Regions from separate parts of the Streptomyces violaceusniger Tu 4113 genome, predicted to be linked through region 3. Evidence: riboswitches for the same ligand, from Rfam matches in the RefSeq annotation. Region 3 holds a riboswitch; each other region holds the start of a gene.
What was found. A riboswitch is a leader RNA that binds a small molecule or an ion and turns the genes downstream of it on or off. The one in region 3 is predicted to bind cyclic di-AMP.

Region 1 (4,187 bases), 1.8 Mb from region 3:
TGGAGTGTCGGCGGGGGTTGTGGCGGCGGGTGGGTTGGTTGGGGGGTATGGGGTGGCTCGGTGGACCAAGAAGCGGCCATTGGGTGGGGTCGCGTTGGCTGCTGCCGGGGTCGTGGCCACTCAGGGGTGGCGGGAGAAGGCGGGGAACGGGACAGCGGCCGCGCTCAGTAGGGCGTATGTGGCCGCCTTCGCCGGGTCGCATCCGCTCGCGAAGAAGATCGGGGCCTGGCCGTCCGTCTTTGCTGTCGCGGGTGGGGTTGCTCTCGCGTCCTGGGTTCTTGCCGATCGGCGGTAGGGGTTCGTCGGCGTATATGGAGGACTGACGAGGGCGGGCTGAGTTGGTCTTTGGGGTGCCCGCCCTCGTTGGGGTTTTGTTTGGTCGGCCGGCGCTCAGTCCGACGCCGAGGTCAGCAGGTCCAGTTCCGGCTGGGTCAGCTTGAGGTCGACCGATGCCAGCAGGGGCGGGAGCTGGTCGACGGAGCGGGCGCTGGCGAGGGGGGCCGCGACGGTGGGCTGGGCGAGGAGCCAGGCGAGGGCGACCGTGGTGGGCTCGGTGGCGTGGTTGGCGGCGACGTCGTCCAGAGCGGCGAGGACCTTCTGGCCGCGCTCGGTCTCCAGGTGCTGGGCCGCGCCCGAGGAGCGGGGGCTGTCGATCGCCGTGCCCGGGCGGTACTTGCCGGTCAGGAAGCCGGACGCCAGGGAGTAGTACGGGATGGTCGCCAGGTGGTGGCGGGCGGCGACGTCGGCCAGCTCGCCCTCGAAGGTGTCGCGGGAGACCAGGTTGTAGTGCGGCTGGAGGGCGACGTAGCGGGCCAGGCTCTCCTGGGTGGAGAAGGTCAGCAGGGCCTCCAGGCGCTCCGCACTGACGTTGGACGCGGCGATCTCGCGGATCTTGCCCTCTCCGACCAGCTCGTCCAGGGTGCTGATGATCTCCTCCACCGGCACCGACGGATCGTCGTAGTGGGTGTAGTAGAGGTCGATGTAGTCGGTGCGCAGCCGCTGGAGGGATTCCTCGACGCCCGATTTGATGGCGGACGAGGTCAGACCGCGCGGCTCCGGGGAACCGCCGCCCACCTTGGTGGCGAGGACGACGTCGGAGCGGTTGCCCCGGGAGGCGAACCAGTTGCCGAGGATGGTCTCGGACTCGCCGCCCTCGTTGCCCGGCACCCACGCGGAGTAGACGTCGGCGGTGTCGATGAAATTGCCGCCCGCCGCCACGAAGGCGTCGAGTACGCGGAAGGACTCGGCCTCGTCGGCGGTCCAGCCGAAGACGTTCCCGCCGAGAGAGAACGGGAAAACGGACAGATCGCCGATCTTCTGTGTGTTGTCAGCCATACGTTTTTACAACGGGCGGCTGGGCGGGGTTGTTCCTGAGGGGGTTGTTCCGGGGGGGGGTGTTCCTGAGGGGGTGTTCCTGAGGGGCGGCCCCGTCGGGGCGTAAACCGGCGGCCCTGGCGTCAAGGGGGGAGAGAGCGCCAGAGCCGCCGGAGTATCAGGGATTCATCCCGTGCTGGCGCAGCCAGGGCATCGGGTCGATCGGCGAGCCGCCGCCCGGCCGGACCTCGAGGTGGAGGTGCGGGCCGGTGACATTGCCGGTGGCGCCGACGCGGCCGATCACGTCGCCCGCCGTCACCTTGCCCGAGGTGACGACCATCGAGGACAGGTGGCAGTACCAGATCTCGGTGCCGTCGCTGAGGGTCAGCACGATGCGGTAGCCGTACGAACCGGCCCAGCCCGCCTGGGTGATGGTGCCGCCGTGCACCGCCTTGGCCGGGGTGCCGGTCGGGGCGGCGAAGTCCTGGCCGGTGTGATCGGCCGACCAGATGTCGCCCGCCTGGCCGAAGCTCGCCGTCAGGGTGTACGAGCCGACGGGGAGGGTGTACGCGGCGGCGAGCCTGGCCTGGCGCTCGGCCGCGGCCTTCTTCTCGGCCGCCTCCTTCGCCCGCTGCTCGGCGGCCTTCTTCTCCGCCTCGGCCTTGGCCTTCCGCTGGGCGGCCACCTCCGCGGCCTGGTCGGACGCCTTCGCCGCGGCGGCCTTCGCCGCGGCGGTGCGGCTGTCCTCGTCCGCCGAGTTCTGCTGGTTCTCGGCCTGCTGGAGGATGCGGGCGCGGAGCGCCTCGCCCGCGTCGGTGGTGCCGCGCTGCTCGTCCTCGCTGGTCAGGCCGGCCTGGGAGAGGGGGGCGGCGGCCGTCTGCGGGCCACTGCTGTCGTCCGACGTCCAGGAGCCGATGCCGGGCAGGTCCTTGGCGGCGGGCAGGCTGGCTTTGACCTCATCGGCGACCTGGCCGAGATCAGGCATGGAAATGGGCGGCTTGGGACGGTCCTTGGCGCTGGCCATACCGCCCGCACCGACCGCCGCGATCACGCCGACCCCGAGGACGGCGCCGCTGCGCGCCATGGTCCCGCCGCGCTGCTTGGCCACGCGGTGCCGGCCGCGTACGGGAGCGATGGACTCCTCGGTGGGGTTCCACTCCTCCCAGGGCTCGGTCTCGAATCCGGCACCCGGGCCCTCGAACGCGTGCCCATCCGCGTCCAGGTACCGATCGTCGGGGGCGAAGTGGCCGTCCCCGGAGCTCATCCCGCCGCCGGCGTCAAAGCCGGGGCCGTAGGCGGTGGCGGTCCCCAAACCGCCTCCCCGTGTGCGATACGGGGCTTCGTCCAGGGCAGACCTGTTGGACGCCACGGAGGCGCACTCCTTTCCTTCCTTCTCGCCTACCGGGTTAGCTGACGGGTTCGGAGCAGGAAGGTCTCCTACGGGTCAGGTTCGACCCGATTCACCCCAAGGTGTTGGTTCCCCGGTTCCCTTGGTGCTGCTGGTGGTGCGGTACTGCCGGTGTGCGTACGGGATTCGGCGACGGCGCACGGTGCCGCCCTTGCGACGGTTGTGACGACCGCGCTGCGTTATCGAACGTTAATAGAGAGCACGATGTGATTCCAAGCTGTTCTGAGGAATCCGCGCACCTTTGGCATGAACTTAGCGCTCAAGAGGGGACAGATGGGGGCGAGTCGACGCACTGGCCAAAGGTTCGCAAAAACGCGTGCAGACCGATCGTGCAGCAATTGTTATGCGGAGGGGGCTCGGTCGACTACGCACGGTAAGGGCCCGGTCGGCTACGGACGGTGTGGGGCTCCGCTGTCCTTCGTATGGCCGCCGCGGTTCGCACCACCGTCGTCGAGCCCGTTGCCCCTGTCGTCCCCCTGACCATTGCCCCCATTGCCCTGCCCGTTCCCTCGTCCGATCCCGCGGGCCGGGGTCCGGCGGACCGCCAGCAGCGCCATGTCGTCCGACGTCTCGCCGCCCGTATGGCGCTCGACATCGGCCACCAACACGTCCAGCAGCTCCTGCGGATCGGCGAAGCGGCGGCCGCGTAGCTGCTTCTCCGGGTCGTAGAACTCGCCGTCGCGGTCCCGGGCCTCCGTCACCCCGTCCGTGAACAGCAGCAGCGTCTCCCCCTCCTCGAACCCCAGCTCCATCACGCGGTCCGGCCACCCGGCCAACTCCCCCATCCCCAGCGGCAGCGCCGACGCCTCCGGCTCCAGGGCGCGCACCGCGCCGTCCTCCGCGATGAGCAGCGGCGCCGGATGGCCGCGGTTGATCAGCCGCAGGATGGAGTCGCCGCGCGGAATTTCGGCCACCACCGCCGTCGTGAACCCCTCGAACACCTCCAGGTCGGCCCGCCGGGCGCCCTCACGCCGCAGCGCCCGCTCCAGGCGGCCCACGAGCGCCTCCAGGGTCGTCTCCTGCTCCGCCGCCTCCCGGAAACAGCCGAGGAGGATCGCCACGACCTCCACGGCCTGCAGCCCCTTGCCGCGTACGTCCCCGACGATGAGCCGTACGCCGTGCGGGGTGTCCTGGACCGCGTACAGGTCACCGCCGATCGCCGCGTACTTCTCCGCCGGTACATACCGCGCGGCGATCTCCAGCCCGGCGAGACGGGCGGGCGGCGCGGGCAGGACGGCGCGCTGGGCCGCCTCCGCGACACCGCGCGCCGAGGCGAGCCGGTGGTAGCTGCGGCGTACGACACGGTTGATCGCCACCGCCAGCACGGTCACGGTGGCAACCGTGACGATCTCGGTGGCCGCCTGGGTCGGGTCCCTCACACCATGCAGCTCCGCCAGCAGGCAGGTCGTGAGGACGGCGGTGACGGCCATGATGAGGGTCTGGCGCAGCGGTAAGAGCGCCGCGG
Region 2 (4,187 bases), 7.7 Mb from region 3:
CGTGCCGACCTGATGACGCATCTGCTCAATATCGACCCTCCCGATCACACCCGGCTGCGACGGCTGGTCTCCAAGGCGTTCACCCCGCGCCGGGTGGCCGCGTTCGCCCCTCGGGTACAGACCCTCACCGATCAGCTCATCGACGCCTTCGAGGAAAGGGGAGAGGCGGACCTGATCCATGAGTTCGCCTTTCCTCTCCCTATTTATGCGATCTGCGATCTGCTCGGGGTGCCGCGCGAGGACCAGGACGACTTCCGGGACTGGGCCGGCGCGATGATCCGGCACGGCGGAGGCCCGCGCGGCGGCGTGGCCCGCGCCGTGAAGAGGATCCGCGCGTATCTCGGCGAGCTGATCCACCGCAAGCGCCTGGAGCTCGTGGAGCGGAGGGAAGAAGAGGACGGGGAGGACCTGATCTCGGGGCTGATCCGGGCCAGCGACCACGGTGAGCACCTCACCGAGAACGAGGCCGCGGCCATGGCCTTCATCCTCTTGTTCGCCGGCTTCGAGACCACAGTCAACCTCATCGGCAACGGCGTCTACGCACTTCTGCGCCATCCGGAGCAGCGCGCCGTCATGCAGCGGGCCCTGGAAGAAGGGGACGAGCGGCTGCTGGCCGCCGGGGTCGAGGAGCTGCTGCGCTACGACGGGCCCGTGGAGATCGCCACCTGGCGGTTCGCCACCGAGCCGCTCACCCTCGCGGGGCAGCGCATCGCCGAAGGGGAGCCGGTGCTGGTGGTGCTCGCCGCGGCCGACCGGGACCCCGAGCGGTTCGCTGAGCCCGACGTCCTCGACCTCACCCGCCGCGACAACCAGCACCTCGGCTACGGCCACGGCATCCACTACTGCCTCGGCGCCCCGCTCGCCCGGCTGGAGGCGCAGACCGCGATCGCCACCCTGCTGCGGCGCCTGCCCGGACTGCGGCTCGCGGCGGAACCGGAGGATCTGCGGTGGCGCGGCGGGCTCATCATGCGCGGGCTGCGCACGCTCCCGGTGACCTGGGATTCCGCGGACCGCTGAGGCTGCCAAGCCCCGTACTACGGACATTGGTGACGAATGATCAGTCGTGTGACCGTGGCGTGACCTGGGATACATCGGCTTGTGATGATCGAGTGCCCTCGCTATGTTCACCGGCAACCGAGTTCGCCATAGAGAGGGCAATCGCATGCGTTCCGGTAATGGTCGACACCGTCGCCCCCGTCAGGCTCCGGCCATCATCGTCGCGGCGGGGGTCACGGGAGCGAGCATCGCCCTGCCCCTCTTCGGGGCGTCCGGCGCACAGGCCGCCCAGACCGCCACCTGGGATCAGGTCGCCGAGTGCGAGAGCGGCGGTATGTGGAGCGCCGACGAGGGCAACGGCTTCTACGGCGGACTGCAGCTCACCCTCGACATGTGGAAGGACTACGGCGGCACGGAGTACGCCCCGCGCCCCGACCTGGCCAGCCGCTCCCAGCAGATATCCGTCGCCCAGTCGATCCTCGGCGACCGCGGCCCCGACGCCTGGCCGAGCTGTGCGCTGGGTGCGGGGCTCACCGACGGCTCCGGCGCCCCCGATGTGGACCCCGGTGGCACGGCCACCCGGGACCCGGGGGCGGGCCGGGGCGAGACGGGGGGCCGGGAGCGGGACGGCTCCTCCTCCCCGGAGTCGGACCGTTCGGGGACGTCCGACGGCGCCGGTAAGCCGGATTCGTCCGGATCGGCCGAGAAGCCGGCGGCCCCCCACACCTCCGAGTCCCCCGACGGACTGGACGGCTCGGCATCGGACACCCCGACGTCGGACGGCTCGGCCTCGGATGACCCGACCTCGGACGGCTCGGACGACCCGGCCGACTCGGCGTCGGACGGCTCGAAGGGGTCCTCGGCGGATCCCTCCGCCGACCCCTCGCCCTCCGGCCGCCACCGCGGCTCCCCGGACGCCGGGGGGCGGGCCGAGGACGGCGATTCGGCGGACGGGCAGCCCTCCGGGCGCCATGCCTCGCGTGACGCCGTGGACCGCGACCAGGGCCCCACGGGCGACGATTACACTGTTCGCCCCGGTGACAATCTGTCAGGGATCGCCGAGGACCGGAATGTGTCCCGAGGTTGGGAAGGGCTCTACGAGAGCAACGAGGACCTCATCGGAATCGACCCCGACCTGATCATCCCTGGTCAGCGACTTGACCTCACCATCAGGGAGCAGTGATTCGGGGGGAATTGCCCGATCTGGTTCCGGTGAGACATACATCTCGTCACAATTTCCGGGGCGCACCTCGTGTCCGATCTCTCCTCACCCGGCCCTACCTGCGCCGATGTGGGCCGGGTGAGATCAATTACAGCCCCATTCGCTGCCATTGGGGTGTTTGAACGTTCTGGGGAGGTGTGTTTAACGTCTTTCCGCTCGCCACCGCGGGCACCGTCGATCGTCACGCCGAATCCTGCCGGCGGTCGGGGGGAAACCGACGCGTCAGCGCCGAAGGCAGGAGCGGGGGACCCAAGGTAGGTGCCGAGTGGCCTGTGGACACGGGCTCGTCGGCTAGGGGTGAAGCCGGGAGCGATCATCGCGACCGGCCGGGCAACTCACGTCCGAACCCGACAGCTCACCTCGTAGGCGTCGGTGAGGAAACGAACCAACGATGCTGAAGTCCAACGGGAAGCACCGCCGTCCCTCCAAGGCCACCCGTATCGCCGCGCTCACCGGTCTCGCCGGTGCCGCCGTGGCGGCGCCCCTCATCGGGGCGACCTCCGCCTCCGCGGCCAGCGGCGTCCAGTGGGACCAGGTCGCGCAGTGCGAGGCCGGTGGCAACTGGTCGATCAACACCGGCAACGGCTACTACGGCGGCCTGCAGTTCTCGAGCTCCACCTGGGCCGCGTACGGCGGCACCGCCTACGCGCCCACCGCGGACAAGGCCAGCAAGAGCCAGCAGATCCAGATAGCCGAGAAGGTCCTCGGCAGCCAGGGCAAGGGCGCCTGGCCGGTCTGCGGCAAGGGTCTGACCTCCGGCGGCAGCCCGTCCGCGCCGTCCGCGCCGTCCGCGCCGTCCGCCCCCTCCGCGCCCTCCGGTTCGCAGGACCAGCCGTCGGCCTCCACCAAGTCGGCCCCGGCCGCCCAGCCTGCCCAGCCGAAGGCCCAGCCGCACACCGCGCCCGAGCGCGCCACGCGTGAGCAGCCCCGTGGCCCGATCAAGAAGGGTGACGGCGAGTACAAGGTCAAGTCCGGCGACACCCTCGGCAAGATCGCCAAGGAGCACCACGTCAAGGGCGGCTGGAAGAAGCTCTTCAAGCTGAACGACGACATCGTGGAGAAGGCCGACCTGATCTACCCGGGCCAGAAGCTGCACCTCGGCTGAGTCACGGTCGCAGCCGCGGCCGCGGCCTGAGCACTCTTCCCGAGGCTTCCGAGGCCGCCGTCCGAGAACCCCTGAGACGAGCCCCGGTCGGGCCTGCCGCCCCTATGGTGCGCCCCACCGGGGCTCCCTCATTGCCCGATTCACCAGAAATCCGGATATGTGATTCGGAATCTGGCTTTTTGTGTCACGCCTCTGTCTCGTGGGGCGGGCGAACGCAGGGTGCAGCCCTCCCGGCCCGTTAGGCTCGTGCTGCTACCGCAGACCCATACGAAGGAGAACCTCGTGCCGTCCATCGACGTCGTCGTAGCTCGCGAGATCCTCGACTCGCGAGGCAACCCCACGGTCGAGGTCGAGGTCGGCCTCGACGACGGCAGCACCGGCCGTGCCGCCGTTCCGTCCGGCGCCTCCACCGGCGCCTTCGAGGCCCTCGAACTCCGTGACGGCGACAAGAACCGCTACCACGGCAAGGGCGTCGAGAAGGCCGTCCTCGCCGTCATCGAGCAGATCGGCCCCGAGCTGGTCGGCTACGACGCCACCGAGCAGCGTCTGATCGACCAGGCGATGTTCGACCTGGACGCCACCCCGGACAAGTCCTCGCTCGGTGCCAACGCCATCCTCGGCGTCTCCCTCGCGGTCGCGCACGCCGCCTCCGAGGCGTCCGACCTCCCGCTCTTCCGTTACCTCGGCGGCCCGAACGCCCATCTGCTGCCGGTCCCGATGATGAACATCCTCAACGGCGGGTCGCACGCCGACTCCAATGTGGACATCCAGGAGTTCATGATCGCGCCCGTGGGCGCGGAGTCCTTCTCCGAGGCCGTGCGCTGGGGCGCCGAGGTCTACCACACCCTGAAGTCCGTGCTGAAG
Region 3 (4,187 bases):
CCAGGCTCGGGCTGCCGGACGCCTGGGCGAGCGTCTCGTGGAACCAGTCGCCCAGCGGCGGCAGCTCGCCGAGACGGCCGTGCTGGGCCCGCTCCCGGCCGAGCCGGACCAGCCCGCGCAACACCTTCAGATGGGCCTCGGTACGGCGCTGTGCGGCCCGTGCGGCGCCCAACGGCTCCAGCAGCGCCCGGATGTCCAGCAGATCGGCCGCCTCGCGCTCGGAGGGCTGGGCGACGCAGGCCCCCGCATGCCGCCGGGTCGTCACGAAGCCCTCGGACTCCAGGGTGCGCAGGGCCTCGCGGACCGGCACCCGCGAGACACCGTAGCGCCGGGCGAGAAGTTCCTCGGTGAGCCTGCTGCCGGGCTGATATGTGCCGGAGACGATGTCGTCGCGAATCGCCGTGCACACCGCATGCGCCGAAATCCGGCGACCGCCCTGGACCGCGGTCGTATCCCCGCTCATTTCCGGTCCCACATTGTCGAACCTCCGCCTTAACGCCCGCGAAACGCATCCATGGAACGCGCGTTGAACGACTCTATTCCAATCGGACGTCATTTCCGATGGCGGAGTGCATTTCATGGATATTTTTTGGTCAGCGGGCGGCGGCACGCCGAAGGCCCCGTCCGGTGGACGGGGCCTTCTCGGATTCTCGCGGGACCGCGGCGTGCGCGGCGTCTCGCGGGGTCGGACGTCCGCGGAGTCCGCGAGGTCAGACGTTGACGCCGTGCGAGCGCAGATACGCCAGGGGGTCGATGTCCGAGCCGTAGTCCGGGCTGGTGCGGGCCTCGAAGTGCAGATGCGGTCCGGTGACGTTGCCGGTGGCGCCCGACAGGCCGATCTGCTGGCCGGGGGTGACCTTCTGGCCGACCGAGACGCTGATGGACGACAGGTGGCCGTACTGGGTGTAGGTGCCGTCGTTCATCTTGATGACGACGTTGTTGCCGTAGGAGCCGCCCCAGCCCGCCTCGACGATCTCGCCCATGCCCACGGAGTGCACGGAGGTGCCGGAGGAGGCGTGGAAGTCGATGCCGGTGTGGCTGCCGGAGGACCACAGTCCGCTGGCCGCCTGGTAGCCGGTGGAGACGTAGGAGCCGGTGATCGGCGTCTCGAAGGTGTTGAGGCGCTTGCGCTCGGCCTCGCGCGCCGCGCGCTCCTTGGCCTCGCGCTCGGCTTTGGCCCTCTTCGCCGTGGCCTCCGCCTTTCTGGCGGCCTCCTGGCGGGCGATCGCCTCCGCCTTGGCCTTGGCGGCGGCCTGCTCGGCGGCGGTCTCCTGGGACTGCGCCTGGGCCTCGATCTGGTCCGCGATCCCGTCGCCGATCACGATCGCCTGGGTCAGACCGGCCTGCTGGGGGCTGGGGCCCGTGTCGGCCGCGAACGCCTGTCCGGTGATCCCGGCGACGACGCCCGAGGCGACGGTGGTGATGCCCACGACGTTCGCGCCGGTGCGGACGTTGACCTTGGTGGTGCGGCGGTGTTTCCCGGTGGCAGTGCGGGTGGACGCCATGCTGAGGCGCACTCCTTTCCTTCCTTCTCGCCTACCGGGTTAGCTGACGGGTTCGGAGCAGGAAGGTCTCCTACGGACTCCTCCCCCGGCCGGGGAAGGCGCCCGATTCACCCCTGGGGACGTGTGGGTCCCCGGCTCCCCTGGCTCGCGCCGTACGGGGACTCGGCGATGACTGTCCGTGCCGCGGGTGCGGCGGGTTGCTGGCGAACAGCCGGACTGACGCTAAACGGGCCCGCTTTCGATCACCAAACGGTTCCGGTTTTTTGTTGCTCTCCCCACAAACCAAACAAGCTGTCACTCCCGCAAATCGGGCATGAAGGAAGGACCCCGGCACCCTTATGGGGCCAGGGTCCTTCCGCTGTGAGCTCGTTGAGCGGACCGGCTGCCGGATCGTCAGCGGACCCGGATCGTCAGTGAGCCGGCCGGATCACCGGTTCTTGGTCCGGATCCGGCCAACTCCGGGCGGCTCAGCCCGAGATGACGCTCACCTCGCCGATGCCCAGCGCCCGGACCGGCTCCTCGATCGCCGAGGCGTCCCCGACCAGCACCGTGACCAGCCGGTCCGCCGGGAAGGCGGACACCACCGCGGCGGTCGCCTCCACCGTGCCGGTCTCCGCGAGGCGGGCGTACAACTGCGCCTGGAAATCGTCCGGAAGGTGCTGCTCGACCTGGTCGGCGAGAGTGCCCGCGACGGACGCCGCCGTCTCGTACTTCAGCGGGGCGACGCCCACCAGGTTCTGCACCGCGACATCGCGCTCCTCGTCGGTGAGCCCCTCCTCCTTCAGCGTGCGCAGCACCTTCCAGAGGTCCTCCAGCGCGGGCCCGGTGACCTCGGTGGCCACCGAGCCGCTGATCGCGAGCATCGCGGCGCCCGCGGAGCCGCCCGAGGGCGCCGGGGGCGCGGAGCGCAGCACCTGGCCGAAGGCGCGCACCCCGTAGGTGTAGCCCTTCTCCTCGCGCAGCACACGGTCGAGGCGGGAGGTGAGGGTGCCGCCGAGGCAGTACGTGCCGAGCACCTGCGCGGGCCAGATCCGGTCGTGGCGGTCGGCGCCGACGCGCCCGATGAGCAACTGGGTCTGCACCGCACCCGGCCGGTCGACGATCACCACACGGCCGAGGTCGTCCGCGACGATCGGGGGAACCGTGCGCGGCGCGCCCGCCCCGCCCGTCCAGGCGCCCAGGGTGTCGGCGAGGGCCCCGTCGAGGTCGACCCCGGTGAGGTCGCCCACGATGACGGCGGTGGCGGTGGAGGGGCGGACATGCGCCTCGTAGAAGGCCCGCACGGCCGCGGCGTCGATGCCCTCGATGGTCTCCTGGGTGCCCTGGCGCGGCCGGGACATCCGCGACTCGGCCGGGAAGAGGGCCGCGGAGAGGGCCATCGAGGCGCGGCGGGCCGGGTTGGCCAGCTCATGGGGGATCTCGTCCAGCCGGTTGCGCACCAGCCGCTCGACCTCGCCGTCCGGGAAGGCGGGGGCACGCAGGGCGTCGGCCAGCAGCCCGAGCGCCTTGGGCAGCCGGGAGACCGGGACCTCCAGGGAGACGCGGAGGCCGGGGTGGTCGGCATGCGCGTCCAGCGTGGCGCCGCAGCGCTCGAGCTCGGCGGCGAACTCCTCGGCGTCGTGCTTGTCGGTGCCCTCCGACAGGGCGCGCGCCATGATCGTGGCGACGCCTTCGATCCCGGCCGGCTCGGCGTCCAGCGGCGCCTCCAGATTGATCTCGACGGCGACGACCTGCTGGCCGGGGCGGTGGCAGCGCAGCACCGTAAGGCCGTTGGGCAGCTCACCGCGCTCGGGGGCCGGGAACGCCCACAGCTTGGGCGCGCCGCCCTTGGGCTGCGGGTGGAAGGTCATGGTCGCGGTGACGGCGTCGCTCACTGGGCCGCCTCCCCTTCTGCGTCGGTCTCGGCGGCTTCGGCGGTGTCGGCTGCGTCCTCGGCGCCCTGGACGGGCTCGTAGACCAGCACGGCGCGGTTGTCGGGGCGCAGCCGCGCCGCGGCCACGGCCCGCACCTCCTCGGCGGTGATGTCGAGCACCCGCTCCACGGCGGTCAGCGCCAACTGCGGGTCGCCGAAGAGCACGGCGTACCGGCAGAGCTCGTCGGCCCGGCCGCCGACCGTGGCCAGCCGGTCCAGCCACTCGCGCTCGATCTGCGCCTGCGCCCGCTCCATCTCCTGCGGGGTCGGCCCCTCCTCGGCGAAGCGGGCCAGCTCCTCGTCGACGGCGGTCTCGATGGCCGGCACCTCGACACCGCCGGAGGTCTTCACGTCCAGCCAGCCCAGCGAGGGGGCGCCGGACAGCCGCAGCAGGCCGAATCCGGCGGCCACGGCGGTGCGGTCGCGGCGCACCAGGCGGTTGTGGAGCCGGGAGGACTCCCCGCCGCCGAGGACGGTCAGCGCCAGATCGGCGGCGTCCGCCTCACGGGTGCCGTCGTGCGGCAGCCGGTAGGCGGCCATCAGGGCGCGGGCCGGGACCTCCTCCTCCACGACCTCGCGAAGCTGGTCGCCGATCACCTCCGGGAGCGTGCCGTCGCGGGGCGGCCGCTTGCCGTCGTGCGAGGGGATGGAGCCGAAGTACTTCTCGATCCAGGCGAGCGTCTGCTCGGGGTCGATGTCGCCCACGATCGACAGCACGGCGTTGTTCGGGGCGTAGTAGGTGCGGAAGAACTCCCGCGCGTCCTCCAGGG
Region 4 (4,187 bases), 7.9 Mb from region 3:
GCGAACGCGACGACGACAGACCGGACGACAGCCCCGACGGCGGGGTCGAGGCGATGCCGCCCATGGACGCCGACGGGGTGGCGGGCCCGGTGCGCCGCCACCGCACATACTGGTCCGGGATCTCCTCCAGGAAGCGGGACGGCGGGTTGTACGCGGGCTGGCCCCATGCGCTGCGCATCGTCGAGCGGGTCAGATAGAGCCGCTCGCGGGCCCGGGTGATCCCCACATAGGCCAGCCGCCGCTCCTCCTCCAGCTCCTTGGTCTGGCCGAGCGCCCGCATATGCGGGAAGACGCCGTCCTCCATGCCGCTGAGGAAGACGACCGGGAACTCCAGGCCCTTCGCCGTGTGCAGCGTCATCAGTGTGATCACGCCGGAGCCATCGGTGTCCTCGTCGGGGATCTGGTCGGAGTCGGCGACGAGCGCGACCTGCTCCAGGAAGTCCGCGAGGGTGCCGGGGTTCTCCTCGCCGCGGTCCTGCTCGAACTCCAGGGCCACGGCGGCGAGCTCCTGCAGGTTCTCGATCCGGGTCTCGTCCTGCGGATCGGTGGACGCCTGGAGCTCGGCCAGATAGCCGGTGCGCTCCAGCACCGCCTCCAGGACGGTCGCCGGGCCCGCCCCGGACTCCACGATGGTGTGCAGCTCCTCCATGAGCGTGTTGAACCGCTTGACGGCGTTGGCCGAGCGGGCCGCCATGCCGTACGCGTCGTCGACCCGGCGCAGCGCCTGCGGGAAGGTGATCTTCTCGCGCAGCGCCAGCGCGTCGATCATGGCCTCCGCGCGCTCCCCGATGCCGCGCTTGGGCACGTTCAGAATCCGGCGGAGCGGTACGGAGTCCTCGGGGTTGGCCAGCACCCGCAGATACGCGAGGACGTCCCGGACCTCCTTGCGCTCGTAGAAGCGCACACCGCCGACGACCTTGTACGGCAGCCCGACCCGGATGAAGATCTCTTCGAAGACACGGGACTGGGCGTTGGTCCGGTAGAAGACCGCCACGTCACCGGCCTTGGCGTCGCCCGCGTCCGTGAGCCGGTCGATCTCGTCGGCGACGAACTGGGCCTCGTCGTGCTCGGTGTCGGCCACATAGCCGGTGATCTCGGTCCCGGCGCCGGCCTCGGTCCACAGGTTCTTCGGGCGGCGGTTCTCATTGCGCTCGATGACCGCGTTGGCCGCGCTCAGGATGGTCTGGGTGGAGCGGTAGTTCTGCTCGAGGAGAATCGTCCGCGCGGTGGGGTAGTCCTCCTCGAACTGGAGGATGTTACGGATCGTGGCGCCCCGGAAGGCGTAGATCGACTGGTCGGCGTCGCCCACCACGCACAGCTCGGCGGCCGTGGTCTCCTCGGTGTCCGTGCCCACCAGCTCGCGCACGAGGGTGTACTGCGCGTGGTTGGTGTCCTGGTACTCGTCCACCAGGACGTGCCGGAAGCGGCGGCGGTAGTGCTCGGCCACGTCCGGGAACGCCTGGAGCAGATTGACGGTGGTCATGATGATGTCGTCGAAGTCCAGTGCGTTGGCCTCGCGCAGCCTCGCCTGGTACATCGCGTACGCCTCGGCCAGCGTCTTCTCGAAACCGTCCGTGGCCTGTCCGGCGAAGGTCTCCTCGTCGATCAGCTCGTTCTTCAGGTTGGAGACCTTGGCACTGAAGGACTTCGGCGGGAACCGCTTGGGGTCGAGATCCAGATCCCGGCAGACCAGCGACATCAGCCGCTTGGAGTCGGCGGCGTCGTAGATCGAGAACGACGAGGTGAAGCCGAGCTTCTTCGACTCCCGGCGCAGGATGCGGACGCAGGCGCTGTGGAAGGTGGAGACCCACATGGCGTTCGCCCGCGGGCCGACGAGCTCCTCCACCCGCTCCTTCATCTCGCCCGCCGCCTTGTTGGTGAAGGTGATGGCGAGGATCTGGCCGGGGTGCGTGCCGCGGGCGCCGAGCAGATAGGCGATGCGGTGGGTGAGCACCCGGGTCTTGCCGGAGCCGGCGCCCGCGACGATCAGCAGCGGCGAGCCGGTGTGCTCCACGGCGGCTCTCTGCTGCTCGTTCAACCCGTCGAGCAGGGCGGACGGGTCCACGACGGGCCGCGGCGCGCCGTCCCGGTAGTGCGCCTCCCGGGGCACGGGCGCGTCGAAGCCGCCGCTGAAGAGGTGATGCGGCACGGCCTCGGCACCATCGGGGCCGGGGTGCGCCGAGTCCTCGGGCGGCGGTGGTGGCTCCTCGTTCGAAGGAGGCCCGAGGTCCGCCAGGAAGCTGTCGTCAAAGAGGCTGCTCATCGCTCCCCGAGTCTAGGCCGCCCCACTGACAGCCGATGCCCGAACATCACGAAACGGTTTCGGGCAAAACGGCCACCAGTCTTCACAGGAGCCCCACGCGTTGGCTACCGTCCTGCGTCAGGCGGCCCGGAAGATCCGTCGGCGAACCACGTCGGCACGGGCGGCCTCCGCCGAGTCCGGCACCGCCGTAAGGCGCCCGGAGCCGGGGACCCGACAACGCAACACCGGGGTGAATCGGCCCGAAGCGGCGTGGCACGCAAGTGCCGCCCGAACACGGCCGTAGGGCAACCTTCCGTACCGCCCGAACCCGACAGCTAACCCGGTAGGCGGTCCACGGAAGGAGCGCCTCCCTTGGCGTCGCACCGCAAGCCGCGGAGCCGAATACCGGCCCCGCTCACCGGTCACGGCCGCCGTACGGCCGTCGGGTTCACCACGGCCGCCCTCGCCTCCGTCACCCTCCTCTCCCAGACGGCCAACGCCGCGCCGGGCGACGACCCCAAGCCGGCCACCCAGTCGATCGACAAGGTCAAGGAGAAGGTCGACACCCTCTACCACCAGGCGGAGAGCGCCACCCAGCGCTACAACGGCGCCAAGGAGCGCGCCGATCAGCAGCGGGACAAGGTCGACAAGCTGCTGGACTCCGTCGCCCAGCGCACCGAGAAGCTCAACGAGGCGCGGCGCACGCTCGGCGCCTACGCCACCGCCCAGTACCGCGACGGCGGAATGGCCCGCTCCGCCGCGACCCTGCTGTTCTCCAACGATCCGCAGGACGTCTTCGACCAGTCGCATCTGATCGACCGGCTGACCGGTCGGCAGAAGCAGGCCGTCGACGACTTCCAGAAGCAGCAGGCGAGCGCCGCCAAGGAGCGCGGTAAGGCCAGCGAGAGCCTCGCCTCGCTGACCACGTCCCAGAAGCAGCTCAAGACCCAGAAGAAGACCGTCCAGGACAAGCTGACCGAGGCCCGGCGGCTGCTCGCGAATCTGACCGCCAAGGAGAAGGCGCGACTGGCGGCGATCGAGAAGAAGAAGGCGGAAGAGGCCCGCCGTAAGGCGGCCGCGCTCGCCGAGAAGCAGCGGCAGGAGGCCTCGCGCAAGAAGCAGCAGGAGCAGCAGAACGGGGACAGCGGCGCCGGTTCGACGACGCCCTCGACCCCCGCCAACAGCTCCAAGGCGGCCCAGGCCATCGCCTTCGCGAAGTCGCAGCTCGGCAAGCCGTATGTCTGGGGCGCGACCGGTCCCAGCTCCTTCGACTGCTCAGGGCTGACGCAGGCGGCCTGGAAGACGGCCGGGATCTCACTGCCGCGCACCACCTGGGACCAGGTGAAGGTCGGTACGCGCGTCTCGACGTCCGAACTCCAGCCGGGCGATCTGGTCTTCTTCTTCGACGACATCAGCCATGTCGGCCTCTACATCGGCGACGGGATGATGATCCACGCGCCGAAGCCGGGCGATGTGGTGAAGAAGGCGCCGGTCACGGAGATGCCGATCTACGGGAGCGTGCGGCCCGCGTAGGGCATGGGGGTCGCGTAGGACGCGAGGGGGCCGTGCGGGCCCCTGGCGTGCCGCTGCCCGGGGTCGGGGCCCCGGGCAGCGGCATCGTCACGTCATCGGCTCATGTGCCGTTCACGTGCCGGGCTTGCGCCCGTAGACGTACACGTCGTCGCCGTTCTTCAGCAGGCTCCAGTACTTCTTGGCCTCGCCCGTGCGCATGTTGACGCAGCCGTGGGAGCCGGGCGGGGACCATACGCTCCCGGCGATCGAGTGGAACGCCTGACCGCCGTCGAAGAACTGGCTGTAGGGCATGGCGACCTTGTAGAGCGTCGACCAGTGGTCGATGTTCCGCCAGTAGATCTTCTTCAGCCCGGTGCGGGTCTCGAAGCCGTTCCGCCCGGACCGCACCGGCACCGGCCCGTAGACCAGCCGG

Region 1: it holds a riboswitch for cyclic di-AMP, as region 3 does, so the genes downstream of both, STRVI_RS01570 (M23 family metallopeptidase) here and STRVI_RS09370 (M23 family metallopeptidase) in region 3, are expected to answer to the same signal.
Region 2: it holds a riboswitch for cyclic di-AMP, as region 3 does, so the genes downstream of both, STRVI_RS40050 (transglycosylase family protein) here and STRVI_RS09370 (M23 family metallopeptidase) in region 3, are expected to answer to the same signal.
Region 4: it holds a riboswitch for cyclic di-AMP, as region 3 does, so the genes downstream of both, STRVI_RS40835 (NlpC/P60 family protein) here and STRVI_RS09370 (M23 family metallopeptidase) in region 3, are expected to answer to the same signal.

Annotation. Positions count from the first base shown of each region.
Region 1 covers NC_015957.1:338,411-342,597, reverse strand. Annotated here, with positions in the region: gene STRVI_RS53975 (hypothetical protein) at 1-295, shown strand, start outside; gene STRVI_RS01575 (aldo/keto reductase) at 391-1,335, opposite strand; gene STRVI_RS01570 (M23 family metallopeptidase) at 1,493-2,683, opposite strand; cyclic di-AMP (ydaO/yuaA leader) riboswitch at 2,695-2,829, opposite strand; gene STRVI_RS01565 (PP2C family protein-serine/threonine phosphatase) at 3,112-4,187, opposite strand, start outside.
Region 2 covers NC_015957.1:9,806,533-9,810,719, reverse strand. Annotated here, with positions in the region: gene STRVI_RS40060 (cytochrome P450 family protein) at 1-1,017, shown strand, start outside; gene STRVI_RS40055 (transglycosylase family protein) at 1,163-2,179, shown strand; cyclic di-AMP (ydaO/yuaA leader) riboswitch at 2,435-2,602, shown strand; gene STRVI_RS40050 (transglycosylase family protein) at 2,610-3,323, shown strand; gene eno (phosphopyruvate hydratase) at 3,606-4,187, shown strand, end outside.
Region 3 covers NC_015957.1:2,125,893-2,130,079, reverse strand. Annotated here, with positions in the region: gene STRVI_RS09375 (GntR family transcriptional regulator) at 1-463, opposite strand, end outside; gene STRVI_RS09370 (M23 family metallopeptidase) at 711-1,505, opposite strand; cyclic di-AMP (ydaO/yuaA leader) riboswitch at 1,520-1,683, opposite strand; gene STRVI_RS09365 (M16 family metallopeptidase) at 1,973-3,355, opposite strand; gene STRVI_RS09360 (M16 family metallopeptidase) at 3,376-4,187, opposite strand, start outside.
Region 4 covers NC_015957.1:9,986,463-9,990,649, forward strand. Annotated here, with positions in the region: gene pcrA (DNA helicase PcrA) at 1-2,263, opposite strand, end outside; cyclic di-AMP (ydaO/yuaA leader) riboswitch at 2,437-2,607, shown strand; gene STRVI_RS40835 (NlpC/P60 family protein) at 2,615-3,775, shown strand; gene STRVI_RS40840 (L,D-transpeptidase) at 3,887-4,187, opposite strand, start outside.